DNA from 4 places in the Trinickia sp. NRRL B-1857 genome. Region 1 is predicted to be linked to each of the others. Evidence: predicted binding sites of a transcription regulator. Region 1 holds the regulator's gene; each other region holds the start of a gene.

Region 1 (3,886 bases):
GAGCGACGCATCGAGATCCTTGCTGTCGATGCTCGCCACTTGCTGCGCTTCGATGTGGGCCACGCTCGATAACGCCGGCACGGCGGCCAGCAGCTTATCGACGCCGACGACGCCGGCCTGATAGCCCGAGGTTTGCGAAGCATCGGCCGCCGAGCCGGCGATCGTGCCGCCGGTCGCCAGCACGGCGATGCGCGGCAGCGCCGCTTGAGAGGAGGAAGTTTGGGTCGTAATCATGGGCGCCATTTTAACCGCGCCGCGTATCGCGGCGAACGCCCTGATTTCACCTACCCTCGCTGCGCGGATGCCGCAACGAGGGTGGAACTCAAGCCGCTTCGCGCAACTGCCCCGACATGCCGGCTTCGGACAACTGCGGCGCGAACATTTCGATGAAGCGGTATGCGTAGGCTCGCATGAAGGCCCCCCTGCGCAGACCGACGCGCGTCGTGCTGCCTTCGAACAGATGTTGCGTGTCGAGCGCCACAAGTTCCGAATCGCGCTTCGGATCGTAAGCCATGGCCGCGACGATACCCACGCCCATCCCCAACTCGACATACGTCTTGATGACGTCGGCATCGATTGCCGTCAGCACGACGTCCGGCAGCACGCCGATTTTGGCGAACGACGCGTCGATATGCGAGCGGCCCGTAAAATCGCGGTCGTAAGTCACGATCGGATATTCCGCGACATGCTCGAGCGTCACGCGCTCCCGGCCGGCAAGCGGGTGGCCCTTGGGCACGACGACGATGTGGTGCCACGAGTAGCAAGGGAACGTGACGATGTCGGAAAAACGATCGAGCGCCTCGGTCGAAATCGCGATATCGGCCTCGCCGTCGATCAGCATTTGGGCAATCTGTTGCGGATTGCCTTGGCGCAAGGCCAGTTGCACTTTGGGATAGGCGCGCGTGAACTCGCGCACGACTTTGGGCAGCGCATAGCGCGCCTGCGTGTGCGTCGTCGCGACGACGAGGTGCCCCGTCTGCTCGTCGGCATATTGCCGGGCGACGCGGCGCATGTTCTCGGCGTCGAGCAGCATGCGTTCGATCAGTTGATGCACGGCCTTGCCCGGCTCGGTGAGCCCCGTGAGCCGCTTGCCGCGGCGCACGAAAATGTCGATGCCGAGTTCGTCCTCCAGATCTTTGATCTGCTTGGACACGCCCGACTGGGACGTGAATAGCGCGTTGGCGACTTCCGTCAGATTCAGATTGCGGCGCACCGCCTCGCGCACGAAGCGCAACTGCTGAAAGTTCATGCGAGTGTCTCTCTAGAACAAGCGGAATCGTCGGTCGGCGCCGACTCTCGGCGCCCGGGTCGAGCCAGTCTAGGCGAAGCTTTTTATTCCCAGAACTAATAAATCCTCATTTTTTTATATCGATTCGTACTAAAGCTGCGGTGGGGTCGCAACACAGGGCTTGATCTTCGTCGAATACTGTATAAAAATACAGCAACCTGTCTATCCATACAGTGCGACATGACCAAACTTACCGCAAGGCAGCAGCAGGTATACGATCTGATCCGCCAATCGATCGAGCAGAGCGGCTTCCCGCCCACTCGCGCCGAGATTGCTGCGGCACTTGGGTTCTCGTCGGCGAACTCGGCCGAAGAACATCTGCGCGCGCTCGCCCGCAAAGGCGTCATCGAATTAGCGGCCGGCGCCTCGCGCGGCATTCGGCTGCTGGCGCCCGAGGACATGCCGCATCAGTTCTCGCTACCGCATCCGGCTTTGATGCAGCTTTCGTTGCCGCTCGTCGGCCGCGTCGCCGCCGGCAGCCCGATCCTCGCGCAAGAGCACATTTCGCAGCACTACGCCTGCGATCCGGCGCTGTTTTCGAGCAAGCCCGATTACCTATTGAAGGTGCGCGGGCTATCGATGCGCGACGCCGGCATTCTCGACGGCGACTTGTTGGCCGTGCAAAAGCGCACCGAAGCCAAAGACGGCCAAATCATCGTCGCCCGTCTGGGAGACGACGTGACCGTCAAACGCCTGAAACGCCGTCCCAACGGTATCGAGCTGATCGCCGAAAACCCGGACTACGAGAACATCTTCGTTCAAGCCGGCAGCGCCGATTTCGCGCTCGAAGGCATTGCGGTCGGGCTGATTCGCCCGTCCGAATTTTGATTCCGCACACGTTAGGGAGCCGCCATGGATCGCCTTGCCCGCCTCATGCCTTTCCGCACTTTCGGCCGCTTGCGCCATTTGCGCGGACTCATCCAGTGCCCGCCGCTCGAGGCCGCCGCGATCAGCCCCGCGCGGCAGCCTGACACGGCAACGCAGCCTGCCGCGTTGCCGGCATTCGCGCGCGTCTCGCTCAATAGCGCACTGCATGCCGAACCGGCACGTCGCGCGCCGGTTCGCGTCTATCACGGTCCGTCTCGTGTGATCCTCGTCGGCTCGATCGACGCCGTATGCAAAATGATCGATCGATGCATCGACGATGAACGTGCAGGCGTAGCCGCGGCGCAATGGGGTTGAGACGCTTGCGGGAGAATGGGCGGCATGGGGGATCGTTTCGGCGCGATCGCTGTCAATGAACAACATTGAACATCGATAAAGGCCATCCTTTCATGACCGCAGAGAACCGTTCCAATCCACGAAAGCCACTCACGACAACGCTCGTGACAGGCATCGTATTCATCGTCGTGGTGCTTGCCGTTTTCGCTTACGCCTCGCCCTATCTCGTCCTCAGCCGGCTGAGAGAGGCAGTGCAAGCGCGCGATACGGCAACGATCAATCGCTATGTCGACTATCCCGCGTTGCGAGCTAGTCTCAAGGTCGAAGTGACTCAGATGTTGAGTCGGCGTGTCGATGCGGAAAAGCTTCAACATCCGCTTACGGCATTGGGCGCGCTAGTCGGTATGGCATTCGTGAATCCGCTCGTCGATGCCTATGCGACACCGGACGGCGTCGTCGCATTGCTCAAAGGCATGCCGCCTCGAGGCGAGCCCGGAGAGGCACCGCCGCCGGCCGGAGATCGACAAGCGGGCGCGGCACCGCAAGCCCAAGAAACGCCGGCGGGACCCGCTTCCGCGCCGGGCCAAGTGTCCGCGCCGCGCGCCAAGGCAGATGCCGGCTATCGCGATACGAGCACGTTCGCAGTCACGTATACGCGCGATACCGGTGGCGTGCCCTATAGCGTCATCTTGCATCGCCGCGGCTGGTTCACGTGGCAAATCGACGCGGTCGAGCTCAATCGTTGACGCGCCGATAAGCGACGAGATGAGCCGGACGTCTCCGGCTCGCGTGGTGGCAGCGATCGCCGCAGGCCGGCAGCAATAGAGCCACGCTCAGGTACCGGCGCCGCCAGCCGATGTGGCGGCCGTCGCTTTGACATCGACGGCTTCCTTCTCGTGCGCGGTCGATACCGCAACGAGAATGCTGCAAGAGACGCGATCGAGCAAAAGCGTATTGCCGGAGCCCATCCACCATCGCGACAACCCGCTGCGCGCGCGATGGCCGACGACAATGAGATCGACCTTCAGTTCATCCGCCAAATTGGCGATCTCATCGATCGGATGGCCGAAGGCGAAATGGCCGTGCGCCAGTACGCCGCGTTCGGTCAACCAGTCGACACCTTCTTGAAGAATTTCGCGAGCGGCATCCTCGAACCGGCCGCAAGCCACGTCCGTCAGCAGACCCGCGCTTTGCGCGATACTCGTGCGCATATCGACGACCGATAGCAAGTGCGTTTCCGCTTTGAGATCGAGCGCGAGATCGGCACCGCAACGCAAGGCTTTGCGGCCTTCGCGCGTGCCGTCATAACACAGTAAGATTTTTTTGTAGCTCGCCATTATGGCCTCCGAGCCCGCGCGGATCGCGGTGTGTCGTTTCAATCATGGTGCGGCGCATTTGGACTTGCAAGGCTAGGAAAACGCCTAGATCTCGCTCATC
Region 2 (3,886 bases), 1.3 Mb from region 1:
CTGGTACTCGTGAATCTTCATGCGTGATTCCCTTCAGTCTGAGTGAGAGTTGGATTGAACTTCGTAGTTATTCGTTGTGTTCGAGCTATGCGCATCGGGGCCCGGGGAGCCGCTCACCGATGCCGGTGGCTGCGCCGCCGATGCGTCGCTCGTTTTGAGGCTGCGCGGTACGTGCCCGTACCAGCGCGGATAAAAGCGGCGCACCGCTTCGCCGTCGAATCGCAGCGCGTGGCAGCGATCGAGTTGGAACGGCGGTTCGCGATGTGCGCCGGCGTGTTCGGCATCGCCTTCGGCGGTGTCCGTCGCGCTATCGCGCGTGCTCCAGACGTCGCCCGCGAACGCTTGGATCGCGGCGGTCGGCAAGATGGAGCAGAGTTCGGTGAGATGCGTACAGCCTGCCGTTCCGGCGAGCAAGCGCCGTGCTTGGCGGCGGAAATCGTTGAGGAGGTTGAGACCGATGAGGGCGCGGTAGGCGGGATTGGCGGCTTCGCAGTGACCGGGATACGGCACCCATTCCGACGACGCTTCGGCGTCGACGATGGTGAGCTTGCGGTCGATAGTGATGCGAAGCCAGAGTTCATGGATCGGTAGGCCCTTGGGCCGGACACCGGGCGCCAATGCGACATCGCGCGGCTTATGGTCGGTCAGACACGCCTCGAGGTCCCACAGACCGTCGTCGCGCTCGAAGGCTTCCGCTCGGATTGCGCGGCGATGGCGCAACTGGCGGGAGACGGGCGGCGAAAGCGGCATGCGAGGGGAACGGCTGGAGAGGAAAACCGCTGGATTTTACCATACTGAGTATTACGGCCGCCGGAAGCCCACGTTGTGATACGTCGCAAGGCGCCGAATCGGCGCAGGCGGTTGCACCCACCGGTTGAAGAGCGCAACTACCCCGGCCGCGTAGCGCGCGAGGATCGCGAGGATCGCGAGGAGCGCGGGGTGCGCATGGAGCGCCTGGTGCGTCTTACTCGTCGCTCCAGTCGTCGTCGCCTTTGAGGATCTGCGAGATCGTCGCGTGCGAAAAGCCGCGCATCGCGAGAAAGCGGGTTTGCTTCATCCGCTCGGCGGGCGATTGCGGCAGCTCACCGAACTTCTTGCGCCAAACGGCTTGAGCGCGAGCGCGCTCGGTCTCGCGCAGTTGCGCACCGACGGACTGGACGAGCGTGTCGTCGACCTTATGCTGACGCAACTCGTTGACGATGCGGCTTGCCCCCATCCTCGACGAACGCCGGTTCATCACGCTTTCCGCGAAGCGCGCCTCGGATAGCCAGCCTTCGCGCTCGAGCGCGTCGAGCAGCGGATCGAGTTCGTCGTCTGGCTCGACGAACGGCGCTAACTTGCGGGTCAGTTCGGCGCGGCTGTATTCGCGCCGCGAGAGGTAATCGATCGCCCGCATCTTGAGCGAGCGAACGGGCCGGCGCGAACGGCGGCCCTCGTCGGCATCTTCCGAGACCGGAGACGACGAGTCGAACGCCTCGTCATCGGATTGCGGATCGAGCGGATCGGGGCGCGGCGATGCTTCATCGCGTGAAGTATCGGCACGCGCCTCGTTGTTAGCGCGGGCTTCGCCCGGACGCCCACGGCGAGGGCTGAGCCCGCGCCGGTCATCTTGCGCCGCCCGCCCTTTGCGAATCACGAGCGGCTTACTCTTCTTCGTCCGCTACTTCGACGTCGCCGCCCGTACTGGCCGGCATCGCGTTGACGCCGAGCGATTCACGGATGCGGTTCTCGATCTCGCGCGCCATTTCGGGATTTTCGCGCAGGAACTCACGCGCGTTGTCCTTGCCTTGGCCGATTCGTTCGCCGTTGTAGCTGTACCAGGCGCCCGCCTTATCGACGATCTTCGCTTGCACGCCGAGATCGATGATTTCGCCCTGACGCGAAATACCCTCGCCGTAGAGGATGTCGAAGATCGCTTCGCGGAACGGCGGCGACACCTTGTTCTTGACGACCTTCACGCGCGTTTCGTTGCCGATGACTTCGTCGTTCTTCTTGATCGAACCGATACGGCGGATGTCGAGCCGCACCGAAGCGTAGAACTTCAGCGCGTTGCCGCCCGTCGTGGTTTCCGGATTGCCGAACATCACGCCGATCTTCATCCGAATCTGGTTGATGAAGATGACGAGGCAGTTCGTCCGCTTGATCGTGCCCGTCAGCTTACGCAGTGCCTGCGACATCAGCCGAGCCTGCAAGCCCGGCAGCGAATCGCCCATTTCGCCTTCGATTTCCGCCTTCGGCACGAGCGCCGCGACCGAGTCGATCACGATCATGTCGATCGAGCCCGAGCGCACGAGCGCATCGGCGATTTCGAGCGCTTGCTCGCCCGTATCGGGCTGCGAAACGAGTAGATCGCCGACGTTCACGCCGAGCTTCTGCGCGTATTGAATGTCGAGCGCGTGTTCGGCGTCGATAAACGCAGCCGTGCCGCCGATCTTTTGCATTTCGGCGATGACTTGCAGCGTCAACGTGGTCTTACCCGACGATTCCGGCCCGTAGATTTCGACCACGCGCCCACGCGGCAAACCGCCGACGCCGAGTGCGATATCGAGGCCGAGCGAGCCCGTGGACACCACTTGGATGTCCTCGACCACTTCGCCGTCGCCGAGCCGCATGACCGACCCTTTGCCGAACTGCTTCTCGATCTGCGCGAGCGCGGCGGCCAGCGCCTTGCTCTTTTCAGCCGTCAGTCCAGCCGAGCCTTTCTTGCTTTCTTCCATGAATCGTCCTTTGCTATGATGAGCGGGCGTCTGCGGCGGGCGGGCCGGGCGATGAGAGCCGATGGCTACGCGACCGAGGTTGCGACTACGGCCACGATTTTTGCCATTCGCCGGCTAGCGCTCGAAACGCAGACACTGTATAAAAAAACAGGGTTCTTTGCAAGCCCGATGCGGGCGGATTTGCGTTGCGGCAACGGAATATCGGGGCGGCGCCTCGTGAACCCCTTCCCCGCGTCGGATCCACAAGACCACCGGAGACACCCGCCCGACACCGGCACGAAGGCGCCGGCATGCGGCGCGGCGCATCATGCGAATACTCATTGCCGAAGACGACAGCATACTCGCGGACGGCCTCGTCCGATCACTCCGCCGATCGGGCTATGCCGTCGATCACGTGAAGACCGGGAGCGAGGCCGACGCTGCGCTGTCGATGCAAACGTTCGACCTTTTGATTCTCGATCTCGGCCTGCCTCGCTTGTCCGGGCTCGAGGTGCTGCGCCGCCTGCGCGCGCGCAACTCGGCCTTGCCGGTACTGATCCTGACCGCCGTCGACAGCGTCGACGAGCGCGTCAAAGCGCTGGACCTCGGCGCCGACGACTACATGAGCAAGCCGTTTCATCTGAACGAACTCGAGGCGCGCGTGCGCGCGCTCACGCGGCGCGGCAGCGGCGGCGGACCCGCGCTCGTGCGGCACGGTTCGCTCGCCTACGACCAGGTGGGGCGCGTCGCGTCGGTCAACGATCAAGTGCTCGAACTGTCGGCGCGCGAGCTGGGCGTGCTCGAAGTGCTGTTGCAACGCATCGGGCGGCTCGTGTCGAAGGAACAACTCGTCGATCATCTCTGCGAGTGGGGCGAAGAGGTCAGCAACAACGCCATCGAGGTCTACGTGCACCGGCTGCGTAAAAAGATCGAGCCGGGCGGCGTGCGCATCATTACAGTGCGCGGACTGGGCTATTGCCTCGAAAAGCCCGCGTCAACCTGCGCGGGCACGGCAAACGCGAACCCCGGCGCCGCCGCAACGCCGGCTGCGCCCGTGGCGAACGTGACCGCCCCGCCGCCGCCAGCCGACATTGCCGCTAACGCCCGGCCGAAGTAGGCCCATCGTGGCCTCGCCCGCTTCCGCCAACGACGGCGCACCGAGCTCGGCACCCTCCGAGCAACCGGAGCCG
Region 3 (3,886 bases), 3.6 Mb from region 1:
GCCATTCGAGCTGAGCGGCAAGCGCCTCTTCTTTCGCCGGGAAATCGGGCACGAGAATCGCCAGGCAATCGGGCATCCCGCGCAAATGCGCATACTCGGGCTCGGGCCGCGAAAGATCGTACGGCGTCAGCCGATATTCCCCCTTCGGCGAGCGCGTACGCGCAAGCGTGATGAGCTCCGACAAATTGCCGTACCCCTCCCTGTTTTGCGCAAGCAAGATGAGCCCGAACGAGGGCGAGCCATCGGCATGGCATAAGCGGAAATACGAGCCGACGACAAACGGCAACCCGGCTTCCTTAGCCGCGTCATGCGCGCGTACGACGCCTGCGAGCGAGCATTCGTCGGTGATCGCGATACCCGCATAGCCGAGTTGCGCCGCACGCGCGACGAGTTCTTGCGCGTGCGATGCGCCGCGCAGGAACGTGAAATTGGAGAGGCAGAAAAGCTCGGCGTACGCCGGCAGCCCATTGAGACCGGGAACCATCGCATCATCCGAATAAGCCATGAAGGAACCAGCGAGGTCCTTCGTCCGCATCGCGGCTACTCACGCGTTCGCGGTAAATCCAGTAATAGCTTTTGTCGTCGGCCTCGGCGACGAAGTAATCGCGCGTGACGAGCTCGCCGTCGAACCACCCCGCCTCGATACGCTCGGCCGGCGATACGACGCGCAGCGGCGATCCATAAAACGGGCGGTGCGCTCGCGTGAGTAAGCGCACCGGCGTGGCAAGCATCCAGGTCGGCCGCGGCAGTCCTTCGGGAAGCGTGCCCTTCGTCTTCGCATGAAGCTCGCTGAGCGGCACCCATCGATTGGCAACCTCGGGCCGGTAATCGGCGGTGGGGGCGGCACGCAAAACATTGTCCTCGCCGAGCCGGGCCACCAGCAATTCGAGTAGGCGCGCATGGCTTTGTGCCGAGCCACCCGGCTCCGGGAAAAGCTGCTCGGCCGGCGGGGCCGCCTCCTCCACCTTCGAGGCGTCGAGCCGCACCGCGATCATCGGCGCCGCCAATTCGATCCGATGCAGCCGCTCCTTGAGCAACCGCAGCAGATGCGCCTCCTGCCACGCGGGCTCGCCGAGCGCGATTTCCAGGGAAGTGGGCGCCATGGCTTGCCTGCCCCGCTCGTGCTCGAGCGAGAGCGCAATGGCCGTCACCGCCAATTGCTTGGCGCAAAGCCAGCCGCACAATTGCACGATCAAGCGGTGCGCGGCGTGCAGCGCGCCGTCCGCATGTTCGATACGGTCCGGCAACTCGAGGCGCGCGGAAAACGTAGGCGCCAGCACGAGCCAATCGAACAATTCAGGCGCCGTGCCGAACGCGCGATCGAGCGAATCGAGCATGTGCTCGCCGCAGCGGCGCTGCAATCCCGCGCGCGGCAAACGGCGAACGTCGGCGATCGTCGCGCAGCCGAGCCCGGCGAACCAATCGGCATACGCGCGCACCTCGGGTACCGCCTCCATCGGCAGCGGCGACAAGACGCGCTCGAGTGAAGCGAGCCGCAGCACACGCCGATTGCCATGGCGCGCGAGCAGCCAGGCGCCTTGCCCCGTCGGGGCGATGCCGATGCGGGCCGTAAAACCGAACGCGTCGAGAATGGCACGCGCCTGCCGACACAGCGCCCGCACGCCACCGAACAATCTCAAGCTCGCACCGATTTCGACGATGACCGTCGCTTCCTCGGCAAGCGTCACATCGGGGGAAAACCGCATCAGCGCCACGCCCACTTCACGCGCCGCCTGAGCCTCGCGCGCCGCATCGCGTTCGAACATCAGCACATCGGCCGACAACGTGAGCACGCCGCCGCGCTTCATGCCGAGCCGAATCCCGGCCGCGCGTGCCGCCGCATCGGCAATGACCACCTTATCCTTTTCGAGCGCGACTCTACCGGCCTGCGGCTCAGGCAACCACTTGGGCCGGAAGACTTCGAGCGGCAGTTTCGGCAAATGGACGGCGAGATAGACGCGCATGGCGAGACAGCAAAACAGGTGTGGGTTGCAAGGAAATCGACAACGGCTCCACGCGCAGGGGCCCTCGTCGCTTCACGATATCGACCATCAACCCTTTAGCCGATGGCCGCAGCGCCATCCGCAGTAAAGCCGGCGATGCCTCTTGTGCCACCGTTAAAGGCCGCACCATCACGAACAGCGTTTCAGCGGACTGCGCCGCCAAATGCAGCCGCCGCAGCGACGCCGACTGGGCCGACGACGCCCAAAAAATCAATGCGCCGCAGCTTCCCGAGCGCAGAATCTGCTCGGCCGACCACAGCGCATCGGCCGTCTTGGGCGCCTTGATATGAAGCAGGCGTTCAAGCGGCACCCCGATGTAGCCGAGCCCTAAGCCGTTGGGCACCTGGGGCGGCTGTAGCAGCGCCACGGGCCGATCGCCTAAAGCGCTGAGCGCCGGTTGCAGCAGCCGCATCTCGCCGATCCCCGGCTGCTGGACGAGCAAATCGACCAGCGCACCGAGCGGCCAGCCGCCGCCGGGCAACTCGGCCGACAACGCCGGATACCCTGTTTCCACCACGCGCGTGCGGCCATGCGCAAGCTGCGAGGCCCGCCACAGCGACGGGTGGAGATCTTCGGCACGAACGGAGGCGGCAAGCATCGATAACCACAAAACCTGTATATCCATACAGCATCTTACACGCAATCGTGCCCCTCGGAACTGGAACTTTTTATCCCTTACGCGCGCTCGCTCGGTACCTTGCACGCCACGACATTTCGTAAAAGCATGCATTTCGCCTACTTGGCCCCCACCCCTCACTACGAAATGCCAAGCGGCGCTCCTTGAGTGCCGTCAATACAATCGTCGGAAGATACGGTGATACCTCCCGGCGGGAGCAACCTGCGGCGTGCCGTATCCGTTCGCGCCTCTCGCAAGCAGCATGGCGCCGTGAACACATTCCAAAAAACAACGATAGATAGGAATCCCCATGTCAACTCTCGACATAGTCGAGGAACGCGAAGATCTGCAACGCGAAGCGGCATCGACCGCGACACCGGCCTCCCAACCGGCGCCGCGCCCGAAGCCGCGGACGCAATGCGAGATTCGCTATATCGACGAAATGGACGTGGCCCCGCTCGTGCGCGCCGAAGAGACCGGCGACGCGACTTTCCTCGCCGCCGAACTCGGCGCGGCGCGTACGCCCGACGAGCGCATCCGCATGATTCGCGGCATTCTCAACATCATCGGCTTTTCGGGCCTGGGCTATGCCGCGCTGAAGCTCGATGCGCACAAGCAGCCCGAGTACGCCTACTTGCTGCGCGATTACTTGGCGAGCGATCTGCTGCCGCAATCGCTCGGAGGCGGCTATCTATTGCGCGATCCGCACATGCGGCGCGCGTTCGAATCGAGCCGGCCGCACGTGTGGGACATGCGCTCGCTCGTCAACGCCTCGCGCAAGGACGGCATCGATCCGCCGCTGCGGAGCTTTTTCGACGGCATGCGCGAAAACGGGCTCGCGAGCGGGCTGGCATTCAGTTTGCCGATCGCTCGCACGCCCCTGCGCGCGCTCATTCTCTTTGCCGGCCCGCCCGAGCACTGTGAATGGATCACCGATAGCGTCATCGCCCAAGCGCTCGGGCTCGGCCTCTCGCTCCATCAACGGTGCGCCGCCTACGTTCAGGCTATTTGCCGGCAAGACGCCGCAAGCAGCCTGTCGCAACTGCAACAGCGCATCTTGGGCGCCGTCGTCGTCGGCATGTCGGACAAGGCGATCGCCGCGCGGTTGAACACCACCGTGCACAACGTCGACTATCACTTGCGTCAGTTGCGTGAGAAGTTCGGCGCCCGCAACCGCAGTCAGCTCGCCTATCTCGCCGGCAAGTTGCAAGCGGTCTGAGGCATGCGCACGGATACGGCCGCGGGCACCGCCCGGCGCCGGCTCCGG
Region 4 (3,886 bases), 3.9 Mb from region 1:
GCCTCGACGCCCGTCATTTGAGCGACGTGCAGCCCCATATGCGCCACTTCGAGCATGTCGCCGCAACCGAGGCTGTACCACGGATCCATCGCGCAATCGTGGCCGAACGCCACATCGATGCCGGCCGCCAGCATTTCCGGCACGCGCGTCATGCCGCGCCGTTTCGGGTAGGTATCGGCCCGCCCTTGCAGCGTGATGTTGATGAGCGGATTGGCGATCGCGGCCACGCCCGACTCGCGCATCAGCGACAACAGCTTGCTCACGTAGTAGTTGTCCATCGAATGCATCGACGTCAGATGCGACCCGGCCACACGCCCACCGAGACCGAGACGATGCGCCTCCTTGCAAAGCGTTTCGATATGGCGGGAAAGCGGATCGTCCGATTCGTCGCAATGCATGTCGACCGGCAGCCCTTTTTCGGCGGCGAATTCGCAGAGCAGTCGAATCGATTCCGCGCCGTCCGCCATCGTGCGTTCGAAATGGGGAATGCCGCCTACGACGTCGACGCCCATCGCCACCGCCCGCCGCAAGTTCTCGAACGCCCCTGCCGAACGCAATAACCCGTCCTGTGGAAACGCGACCAATTGCAGGTCGAGATAAGGCGCGACTCGACGCTTGACCTCGAGCAAGGCCTCGACCGCCAGCAAGCGCGGATCGCAAACGTCGACATGCGTGCGAATCGCGAGCAGCCCGCGCGCAACGGCCCAATCGCAGTATTGCAAGGCGCGTTCGATCAACGCCTCCTGCGTCAGCGTGGGCTTTAACTCGCCCCACAGCGCGATCCCTTCCAACAACGTACCCGACGCGTTCACACGCGGTAGACCGTAGGAAAGCGTGGCATCGAGGTGGAAATGCGCATCGACGAAAGGCGGGACGACGAGCGCGCCGGCGGCATCGAACTCTTGCCCTCCCGCCGCGGCAAGATTCGGCTCGACAGCAACGATACGTCCCGCATCGATCGCGATGTCGACGAGGGCGTCGCGCCCCACTTCATGGGTGGTCAACGCCGCACGGCGGATGATGAGATCCATTTAGGCTCCTCGGAAGAATGCCGGCGCTCGATACCGGCCGTGGCGGCATGCGCCGCGATGCATGTTGTCGATCGCCGATTCTAGCGAGCGCCGCCGTCTTGCGGGTCTTCTTCGTCGAAGAGCCTAAACTGCCCCGACATCAAGGCATCGTCCTCCTCGAGGCGTACGCCGACGCCCAGCAAGCGGACCGGATGGGCACGGCGAGCGAAGCCTTTTTCGAGCAGCGCAAGAAACGTCGGCACATGGGTCGCCCCGGCCACGCACTCCACCGTCGTTCGTTGAAAATCGGCAAACCGGATTTTGACGTAGAGCTTGCGAATGGCCGCACCGGCGCCGGCGCGTTCGATGCGGGCGTCCAGTTGCTCGGCGAGTTGGCGGATTTGCGCCGCGCAGTCATCGAGCGTTTGCAGGTCGGTCACGTAGGTCGTCTCGACGCTGACCGACTTGCGCTCTTGGTCGGGCTGCACCGCGCGGTGATCGATGCCGCGCGATAAATCGTAGAGCCTGCGGCCGAATGCGCCGAAGCGCCGATGCAACTCGACGAGCGACCACTCACGCAGATCCTGGCACGTTTCGATCCCGAGTTGCTTAAGCTTCGCGGCGGTCACCTTCCCCACCCCGAAGATTTTGTGCACGGGCAATGCCGCCACGAACGCGTCGACCTCGTGCGGGCGGACGACAAACAGGCCATCCGGCTTGTTCCAATCGGAGGCGATCTTGGCCACGAACTTATTCGGGGCGACACCGGCCGAAACCGTCACGCCCACCGTCTCACGCACGCGCTCGCGAATCTCGGCGGCCATCAATGTTGCGCTGCCCTTGCAGCGCGTGGCCGCGCTGACGTCGAGATAGGCTTCGTCGAGCGAAAGCGGCTCGACGATCGGCGTGTAGTCGCGGTAAATCGCCATGATTTGCCGCGAGGCGACACGGTATTTCTCCATCGACGGCGGCATGATCAAGAGCTCGGGGCATTTGCGCATCGCCAGCGCCGAGGACATTGCCGAATGCACGCCATAGCGGCGCGCCTCGTAGTTGCACGTTGCGATTACGCCGCGATGTTCAGGCCGGCCGCCGACCGCGAGCGGCCTGCCCCGCAGGCTCGGATCGTCGCGCATCTCGACCGACGCGTAGAAGCAATCGCAATCGCAGTGAACGATTTTGCGGGCGAGCGCGGCCGCCGCACCTGCTGGAGCGGGAATGGATAGGGGAAAAGTGGGCGCGCTCGTGCTCAATATGAACGATACTGTACAAAAACACAGTACTCATTTCAAGTATCGGAAGGTCGGAATTCCGTAACCTATGAAGTCTTCCAGCGCGACGGATCGGTGGGTCATGTACGCTGAGGCCGACCTCCACCGGCACGCAATCATGGGCGAGATGTCATTGGGCTTCGCTGCCTCCTCCGGAGATGGCATCTCCTGCGCGTATCCTCTCGGCAACGGATACCGCTGGTATCTACCAGCGCTGATGCGCTTCAATCAGCCCGATACGATGAGCCCGTTCGGGGCCGGCGGCTTCCATCCGTACCTCTACTGCGAGGGAGATCCTACGAATTACACCGATCCATCGGGACACGTGGGCATCAGCGCCTCGATAGCCGCCGTGGCAAGCCTCACGAAATTGGCAACAAAAGCCGTGGTCAAAAACTTCGATGCCCTTGCGGACGACAACGAAATGGCGACTCACTTAAACGCACATGGCCTGCTTCCGGGCGATGCCGTGTTTGAGCAGGTGAGACACGCCGTCTGGCAATCCCCGAAGCCACGCGTAGCCTTCGACGCCACCCGCTTGCACTGGGAAATTGACGGCAGGCGAGCGCAGATTTATACATTCGAGGGCAGCTTCGGCGAGCTGGGAGACGAGTTCAACATCGTAGCCCACGGCATAGTCGAAGGCGACGAACCCTATCTTGCGTTCACCAATGGCGACTCCATGATCCTCATCGGTCCCGAAGCCTTGGCCGCACGCATCGGCGACGTGTCGGGCCACGCCGTGGTACGTCTAATCGCATGCCATAGCGGAGAAAATGGCGCAGCGTCATTTGCACAACGTTTCGCGCGTGCGATCAACAAGCCGGTGATCGGCTTCGACGGGCCCGTCAACTCCAGTATTCGTTTGCCCGAGGTGTTGACCCGCCTATTCGACGAATGGGACGACATCGCTAAGCGCGACAACCTACCGGCCGGATGGGCGGACCGAGCCCTTCGCATGCGCTATGAAGGAAAGGTATTGGGCAATAACCCAGCTTATTACAACCCCGTCCTCTTTTTCCCTTGACGGACTCGCGCACTGGAAGAACAGACAGGGGTGCGGAACGCAAAGATGCGCAGCGGATGTCGACCACCAACGAGAGACGCGACATTCAAGCGCCGCAAAAGCAAAAACCCGCCACAGAGGACGGGTTTTCGTATTGGTTGCGGGGGTAGGATTTGAACCTACGACCTTCGGGTTATGAGCCCGACGAGCTGCCAGACTGCTCCACCCCGCGTCAGAGAAATAAATTATATGGGAGTTTCGCAGGGGTGTCAAACAATACTGTCATCGACGACGATGCCCACGCTCATTCGGCAATGTGCGGATACAGACGGGCGCTCAGTGCCACTAGGACAGAGAACGTACCAATCAGCACGGCGAGGTCGATCGCGATCCCCAGGTGCGCGGTTGCGCCGAACCCGGGCAACAGCAGCACGCGCAACGCGTCGACTTCATACGTCAACGGATTCAAGTGCGAGATGATTTGAAGCGTTCGAGGCATCATCGAGGTCGGATAGATCGCGTTGCTCGCAAAAAACAACGGCATCGTCAACAATTGGCCGACGCCCATGAAGCGCTCGCGCGTCTTGACGAGGCACGCA

The links. The regulator LexA, encoded in region 1, represses DNA repair genes until DNA is damaged. The targets are predictions, from matches to a motif close to ACTGTATNNNNATACAGT.
Region 2: recA (recombinase RecA) is a predicted target of LexA. The motif match lies at 2,852-2,869, and genes of this name have one in related genera.
Region 3: imuA (translesion DNA synthesis-associated protein ImuA) is a predicted target of LexA. The motif match lies at 2,616-2,633, and genes of this name have one in related genera.
Region 4: dinB (DNA polymerase IV) is a predicted target of LexA. The motif match lies at 2,274-2,291, and genes of this name have one in related genera.

What each region holds. Positions count from the first base shown of each region.
Region 1 is NZ_JBFLUK010000001.1:560,494-564,379, forward strand. Features, by position in the region: gene AB1286_RS02590 (asparaginase) at 1-234, opposite strand, end outside; gene AB1286_RS02595 (CysB family HTH-type transcriptional regulator) at 323-1,249, opposite strand; gene lexA (transcriptional repressor LexA) at 1,469-2,116, shown strand; gene AB1286_RS02605 (hypothetical protein) at 2,141-2,470, shown strand; gene AB1286_RS02610 (DUF2939 domain-containing protein) at 2,614-3,195, shown strand; gene AB1286_RS02615 (universal stress protein) at 3,283-3,786, opposite strand.
Region 2 is NZ_JBFLUK010000001.1:1,905,786-1,909,671, forward strand. Features, by position in the region: gene sucC (ADP-forming succinate--CoA ligase subunit beta) at 1-21, opposite strand, end outside; gene AB1286_RS08500 (DUF2889 domain-containing protein) at 34-750, opposite strand; gene recX (recombination regulator RecX) at 965-1,636, opposite strand; gene recA (recombinase RecA) at 1,644-2,717, opposite strand; gene AB1286_RS08515 (response regulator) at 3,025-3,813, shown strand; gene AB1286_RS08520 (sensor histidine kinase N-terminal domain-containing protein) at 3,821-3,886, shown strand, end outside.
Region 3 is NZ_JBFLUK010000001.1:4,129,760-4,133,645, reverse strand. Features, by position in the region: gene AB1286_RS18550 (error-prone DNA polymerase) at 1-505, opposite strand, end outside; gene AB1286_RS18545 (Y-family DNA polymerase) at 489-1,964, opposite strand; gene imuA (translesion DNA synthesis-associated protein ImuA) at 1,894-2,601, opposite strand; gene AB1286_RS18535 (helix-turn-helix transcriptional regulator) at 2,930-3,838, shown strand.
Region 4 is NZ_JBFLUK010000001.1:4,426,319-4,430,204, reverse strand. Features, by position in the region: gene AB1286_RS19740 (amidohydrolase family protein) at 1-1,031, opposite strand, end outside; gene dinB (DNA polymerase IV) at 1,112-2,146, opposite strand; gene AB1286_RS19730 (RHS repeat-associated core domain-containing protein) at 2,331-3,308, shown strand; tRNA gene AB1286_RS19725 (tRNA-Met) at 3,443-3,519, opposite strand; gene AB1286_RS19720 (ABC transporter permease) at 3,592-3,886, opposite strand, start outside.